Regions from separate parts of the Pseudomonas sp. GW823-FHT03E05 genome, predicted to be linked through region 3. Evidence: riboswitches for the same ligand, from Rfam matches in the RefSeq annotation. Region 3 holds a riboswitch; each other region holds the start of a gene.
What was found. Region 3 has a riboswitch for cobalamin ahead of AC1RCO_RS05815 (TonB-dependent receptor). Riboswitches for the same ligand answer to the same signal wherever they lie in the genome.
Positions count from the first base shown of each region.

Region 1 (2,194 bases), on a different contig from region 3:
GTTCATCGAGCATGTCCTGGAGCTCTTCCGGGGTAGCGCTGTGCTGGGATTTTTGTGGGGCAACGAACAGGCACCCCAGTCTCAGGTCGCTGGCGTAGCTGATCTTTCTTGCGTCCTGGGCAACGTCCAGCAGTGCCTGGGTCAGGTTCAGGCTGTTGACCCTTGGCCAGCGCTGGGTGGCGTGGATGTAGGCGCGCTCTTCCTTGGTGGCCAGGTACAGGTCGGTGCGGGCGTTGCGCGCACCTTCTTCCTGCTGTTTCCTGCTGGGGCTGTGTTCCAGGCTGACCATCTCGGCCATCCAGGCCGCCGCGCTGAGCAGCCCGAGATTGGCCTGCTCGTCGAACCAGTAGGGCGTTTCGTTATCGCCGCGAACCGCGTTGTAGCGATCGATGCAATCGAACCAGCGTTCCAGCATCGGGCGCAGGAATTCCAGCTTCGGATTGCTGATGATCATGCCTTGCATCGAACTTACCCCTTATTGTTGTGTGGTTGGCGCCTGGGGCGCTGAAAAGTGGCTATTTGATATCATTGCTCTGAGTGTGGCACAAGATTGGCGCCAGTTTATTGATGCAGTGCAGTTTTGTGCCGGGGGCGACGGCCGGCTTTAATTGACGCTCCACCCCCAACCCTCTAACCTTCGCGACTTGTTTCAGGTGCTCTGTGGCCGGTGGCCGACAGAGTGAAACAGGGAAGCCGGTCAGGGTCTGTTCCAATGATGGAGCCGACGACGATTCCGGCGCTGCCCCCGCAACGGTAGATGAGTCAAGACTGCGCCTGACGCCACTGTGTCAATGACACGGGAAGGCGCGCAGTCCGGCAGCCATGCCGCTCATGAGCCCGGAGACCGGCCTGATCCATCCAACGGCATCACGGTGGGCGATGCCAGGCTAGCGCCGTCTGTTCCTTTTCCCTGCCCCCCGTTCCCCAGCCCCAACGGAGAGCTGCCCCATGAGTGAATCCCCCGATCGTGACGAGCGCCATCTGGCGCGCATGTTGCGCAAAAAAGCCGTGATCGATGAACGCATTGCCAACTCGCCCAACGAATGCGGCCTGCTGCTGGTATTGACCGGCAACGGCAAGGGCAAGAGCAGCTCGGCCTTCGGCATGCTGGCGCGGTCCATGGGCCACGGCATGCAGTGTGGCGTGGTGCAGTTCATCAAGGGGCGTAACAGCACCGGCGAAGAACTGTTCTTCCGGCGTTTCCCCGAGCAGGTGCGCTTTCACGTGATGGGCGAAGGCTTTACCTGGGAAACCCAGGATCGCCAGCGCGATATTGCTGCTGCTGAAGCCGCCTGGGCGGTTTCCAGGGAGTTGCTGAGCAACCCGGATATTGGCCTGGTGGTGCTCGACGAGCTGAACATTGCCCTCAAGCACGGCTACCTGGACCTGGATCAGGTGCTCAGTGACCTGCAGGCACGTCCGCCCATGCAGCATGTGGTAGTGACCGGTCGCGGCGCCAAGCCGGAGATGATCGAGCTGGCCGATACCGTGACCGAGATGGGCATGGTCAAGCACGCCTTCCAGGCCGGGATCAAGGCGCAGAAAGGTGTCGAGCTGTGAGCGTGAATTCATGACTGATGTTCGTCATTGCCCGGCAGTGTTGATCGCCGCACCGGCTTCCGGCCAGGGCAAGACCACGGTGACCGCGGCCCTGGCCCGCTTGCACCGCAACCGGGGGCGCAAGGTTCGGGTCTTCAAGTGCGGCCCGGATTTCCTCGACCCGATGATTCTTGAGCGCGCCAGTGGTGCCGCGGTGTACCAGTTGGACATGTGGATGGTGGGCGAGCAGGAAAGCCGCCGTCTGCTCTGGGAGGCGGCGGGAGAGGCCGACCTGATTCTGATCGAAGGGGTCATGGGCCTGTTCGATGGCACCCCTTCCAGCGCCGATCTGGCGCGGCATTTCGGCGTGCCGGTGCTGGGGGTGATCGATGGCACCGCCATGGCCCAGACCTTCGGCGCCCTGGCTCTGGGCCTGGCGCGCTACCAGCCGGACCTGCCGTTTGCCGGGGTGCTGGCCAACCGGGTTGGTACCCTGCGCCATGCGCAGTTGCTGGAAGGCAGCCTGACGGAAGGCTTGCGCTGGTATGGCGCCTTGTCCCGGGAAACCGATATCGAGCTGCCCAGCCGCCATCTGGGGCTGGTGCAGGCCAGCGAGCTGAATGATCTGGACCTGCGCCTGGATGCCGCCGCCGAG
Region 1 covers NZ_JBXAJB010000004.1:26,794-28,987, reverse strand. Annotated here, with positions in the region: gene AC1RCO_RS16910 (hypothetical protein) at 1-463, opposite strand, end outside; cobalamin riboswitch at 635-867, shown strand; gene cobO (cob(I)yrinic acid a,c-diamide adenosyltransferase) at 949-1,560, shown strand; gene AC1RCO_RS16900 (cobyrinic acid a,c-diamide synthase CobB) at 1,571-2,194, shown strand, end outside.
Region 1: another riboswitch for cobalamin. It lies ahead of cobO (cob(I)yrinic acid a,c-diamide adenosyltransferase); the one in region 3 lies ahead of AC1RCO_RS05815 (TonB-dependent receptor).

Region 2 (2,194 bases), 800 kb from region 3:
TCGGGGCTGATCAGGTCGGTCTTGTTGAGGATCACCAGGTCGGCGCTGGACAGCTGGTCGGCGAACAGCTCATGCAGCGGCGATTCGTGGTCCAGGTTGGGGTCGAGCTTGCGCTGGGCGTCCACTTGATCGGGGAAGGCGGCGAAGGTGCCGGCGGCCACGGCCGGGCTGTCGACCACGGTGATCACCGCATCGACGGTGCAGGCACTGCGGATTTCCGGCCACTGGAAGGCCTGGACCAGAGGCTTGGGCAGCGCCAGGCCGGAGGTCTCGATGAGGATGTGGTCCAGGTCGCCACGGCGCGCCACCAGTTCGCGCATCACCGGGAAGAACTCCTCCTGCACGGTGCAGCACAGGCAACCGTTGGCCAGCTCGTAGACTCGGCCGCTGGCCTCTTCCTCGGTGCAGCCGATGGCGCATTGCTTGAGAATTTCGCCGTCGATGCCCAGCTCGCCGAATTCGTTGACGATCACCGCAATGCGCCGGCCCTGGGCATTGTCCAGCATGTGCCGCAACAGGGTGGTTTTGCCCGAGCCGAGGAAGCCGGTGACGATGGTGACGGGAAGTTTGGCCAGTGTTTTCATCGGATGCCCTTTGGCAAAAGGAGGCGGGCAAACGGGACGAGAACCGCAACGCCGGGCGCGCGGAGATTTCGCCACCGGATCACCCCGCCCGGTTGTAGTGAGAATCTTGGATCGAGGCAGGTCTCCTGGCTGAGGGCTTGCCAGTCGTCGGACCGGCGATTGCTGCGCCTTCCCACCGGCGTCGTCGACACCCATGCAGTGGCCTTGCAGCAATCGAACCCTTCACAGTTGCGGGGGCAGCCGCGGCATCGACCGCGTTCCCTTCTTAGCTTCGACCCATGGCCGAAGAACCTCGAAAGCGCAAGGCTACGCAGAGCCAGGGGGACGGTCAATCGACAATGCGCCCGTAGCAGCCGGCTTGCCGGCGAAAGGGCCATTGAACCTTGCACGAGCGCGGCGCACACCTGCGCAGCGGTCACGGCAATTGACGCCCCTGCCCCGCCCATGATCTCCTACACACCTTGTTACGGGTGCCCTTTACAGGGTGAAACGGGAAACCGGTGAATCACGTGCTTAACTAAAAAGCCGTGGCCAGTCCGGTGCTGCCCCCGCAACGGTAAGCGAGCGAAGTGTCAGATCCACTGTGCCAAGGCATGGGAAGGCGACACTTGCCGGCACGGCATGACACAGCCCTGCCCCTCGCAAGCCCGGAGACCGGCCCGCAACACTTACATAACAACCCGCGGTGGGCGGGCGCTGTTGCAAACCCTGCGTGGCCATCACGCGGGGTTTTCCTGCGCCTCTACCCCGCTGACACTCCAGAGGGAAGCGCCATGTCGATCATCAGCAGCACCAGCCACTCCGCCAGCACGACCTCCACCCTGAGCCAGCGCCTGGTGGCCGCCATCGGCGCCTCGATCCTCGGCGCGTGCCTGGTGTACTTCGCCGGCTTCTCCCACATCGAGGCGGTGCACAACGCGGCTCACGACACCCGCCACAGCGCCGCCTTCCCTTGCCATTGAGACCTGCCGACATGATCAAGCGTATCGCGCAAACCGCAGGTTTCACCGGCCTCTTGGCCGCCCTGCTGCTGACCCTGCTGCAAAGCTTCTGGGTCGCCCCGTTGATCCTGCAGGCGGAAACCTATGAAAAGGCCCCCGCGGCCGAAGTCCATGAGCACGCCGAAGGCGCCATGGCCGTCCACAGCCACGATGCCGAAGCCTGGGAGCCGGAAGACGGCTGGCAGCGCGTGCTGTCCACCACCGGAGGCAACCTGGTGGTGGCCGTGGGCTTCGCCCTGATGCTGGCCGGCCTCTACACCCTGCGCGCGCCGAACCGCACGTCCCAGGGCCTGCTCTGGGGCCTGGCCGGCTATGCCACCTTCTGCCTGGCGCCGACCCTGGGCCTGCCGCCGGAACTGCCGGGCACCGCCGCAGCCGACCTGGCACAGCGGCAGATCTGGTGGGTCGGCACCGCCGCCTCCACCGCTGTGGGCATTGCCCTGATCGTGTTCGCCCGCAACTGGCTGCTGAAGGTCCTGGGCGCGGCCATCATCGCCGTACCCCACGTGATCGGCGCGCCGCAGCCGGAAGTGCATTCGATGCTGGCCCCGGAAGAACTGGAAGCGCAATTCAAGATCGCCTCGCAGCTGACCAATGCGGCCTTCTGGC
Region 2 covers NZ_JBXAJB010000001.1:519,760-521,953, reverse strand. Annotated here, with positions in the region: gene cobW (cobalamin biosynthesis protein CobW) at 1-584, opposite strand, end outside; cobalamin riboswitch at 683-894, opposite strand; cobalamin riboswitch at 1,036-1,261, shown strand; gene AC1RCO_RS02430 (CbtB domain-containing protein) at 1,358-1,546, shown strand; gene AC1RCO_RS02425 (CbtA family protein) at 1,558-2,194, shown strand, end outside.
Region 2: another riboswitch for cobalamin. It lies ahead of AC1RCO_RS02430 (CbtB domain-containing protein); the one in region 3 lies ahead of AC1RCO_RS05815 (TonB-dependent receptor).

Region 3 (2,194 bases):
CGCTGAGGTTGTCGCTCAGGGTCCAGTCGGTGTTGAGCCGGGTCCATTCGTCGTTGTAGCGCTGCACGGCGTTGCGCAGGTTGTAGTTCTTGTCCCGCAGGCTGTCGCGGTATTGGCCGGCAATCAGCGGCGTGCCGAAATAGCTGGCGGGTTCGCTTTCACCGCGTTCATGGGCCAGGGTGAAACCGAGGTCGTCGGTGGCTTGCCAGCGTAACGCCGCGCTGAGTGCCAGGCTGCGTGACTGGCCCTGGTCGACCCAGCCATTGCTCTGTTGCTGGTTCAGGGTCAGGCGGTAGCTCAGGGTATCGGTCAGCGAGCCGCCGCTGTCCAGGCCCAGTTGCTGGCGATCATGGGAGCCATAGCCCAGGCGCAGGTGGTTGTGGATCTCACCGTCGAAGGGCTTCTTGGCAATCACGTTGATCACCGCGCCGGTGGCGCCTTCCCCGTACAGCACCGAGGCCGGGCCGCGGATCACGTCGATGCGTTCGACCATCCACGGGTCCACCGGGAAGGTCTGGCTGCCGGCGCCGGTGTACAGGCGCGCGCCGTCGAACAGGGTCATCACCGAGGAGTGCCCGGTAAAGCCGCGGGCCGACAGTGCGGTATTGCCGTTGCCCGGGGTGGCGATGCTGGTGATGCCGGGGGAGCGGGTGACGGCATCCTGCACCGTGAGGTTGTTGCGGTTGCTGATGGCGTCGTTGCCCAGGCTGCTGGTGCTGGCCGGAGTCTCCAGGGCCGTGAGGTTCAGCCGCGAGCCGGCGGGCAGGGGCGTGTCCAGAGAGGTTTGCGGGGCGCTGGAGACTCCGCTCACTTGGGTCTCGGGCAAGACCAGGGAGGTTTTCTGTTCAGCCAAGGCCAGCGCCGGGTAGGCCATGCAAGGCAGGAGGGTGAAACACAGCCAGGGGCTCGCCAGGTGTTGCAGCAAGGAGGTGCGGGACATGCGATTCCTACTACTTGTAAGGAATGAATGAATCCCGGAGGGAACAACGCATAGGGAATCGCGGGCAGCCGCGCCCACGAAAACCGGACTGCGCCCGCCCACCGCGGGGTTGTCAAACGAAGTTGCAGGCCGGTCTCCGGGCTTGCGAGGGTCATGAGGCATTCACCTTCCCATGCCTTGGCACAGTGGTCTGTCGAATGCTTCGCTCGCTTACCGTTGCGGGGGCAGCGCCGGACTGATCATCGAAATGACGCACCGGCTTCCCGTTTAACCCCATGCACGGCGGCATGGGACACCTGAAACTGGCGCGCATATGAGCACTGCCGAGCCCTTGCGTCAATGGCATGTGGCCAGCTACGGCGGCGGTTTCAGCGCTTTATACCAGGCAAGTCAATATATTGACCTATTTTTCCTGGCGCTTAAATAATCGACAAATATCGACACATTATTGACGATTATACTTTTCTGACCCAGTATGTCGGCGCTGAGCGATTGATTATCTTGAGTTTTTTTGACGCCAAAGCGCTGAACTCTGCTCCGAAAATAGGCGAAACAGCCTATGGCGCAGAGCAGCCACTAAAAACATGACGGCCAGGATGGCAAGTAGCCAGGGCTGATCCGTTGGCTGTGCTAGCTTCAGACGGCGTAGCCGCGATATTTCTCTTTGGAATGATCTATGTCTGCCGAACGGATACTGGTTACTGGGGGCGCTGGTTTTATCGGTTCTCACCTCGTGGATGCACTGCTGGCCAAGGGTTATGCGGTGCGGGTTCTGGACGACCTTTCCACGGGCAAGGTCGGCAATCTGCCCATGGGCGATGCTGGCCTGGAACTGCTGGTGGGGGATGCCGCCGATGCGGTACTCCTGGCGGATGCCGTTCAGGGCTGCGATGCCGTGGTGCATCTGGCTGCTGTGGCGTCGGTCCAGGCTTCGGTCGAAGACCCGGTGGCCACCCACCAGAGCAATTTCATCGCCACCCTGCGCCTGTGCGAGGCGATGACCGCGGCCGGTATCCGCCGCGTGGTGTTCGCCTCCAGTGCGGCGGTCTATGGCAATAACGGCGAGGGCACGCCGATTGCCGAAGACACCCCTAAATCTCCCCTCACGCCCTACGCGGCGGACAAGCTCGCCAGCGAGTACTACCTGGACTTCTACTGCCGCCAGCATGGGCTGGAACCGGTGATCCTGCGCTTTTTCAATATCTTCGGCCCGCGCCAGGACCCTTCATCGCCGTATTCCGGGGTGATCAGCAT
Region 3 covers NZ_JBXAJB010000001.1:1,314,950-1,317,143, reverse strand. Annotated here, with positions in the region: gene AC1RCO_RS05815 (TonB-dependent receptor) at 1-940, opposite strand, end outside; cobalamin riboswitch at 1,051-1,255, opposite strand; gene AC1RCO_RS05810 (NAD-dependent epimerase/dehydratase family protein) at 1,617-2,194, shown strand, end outside.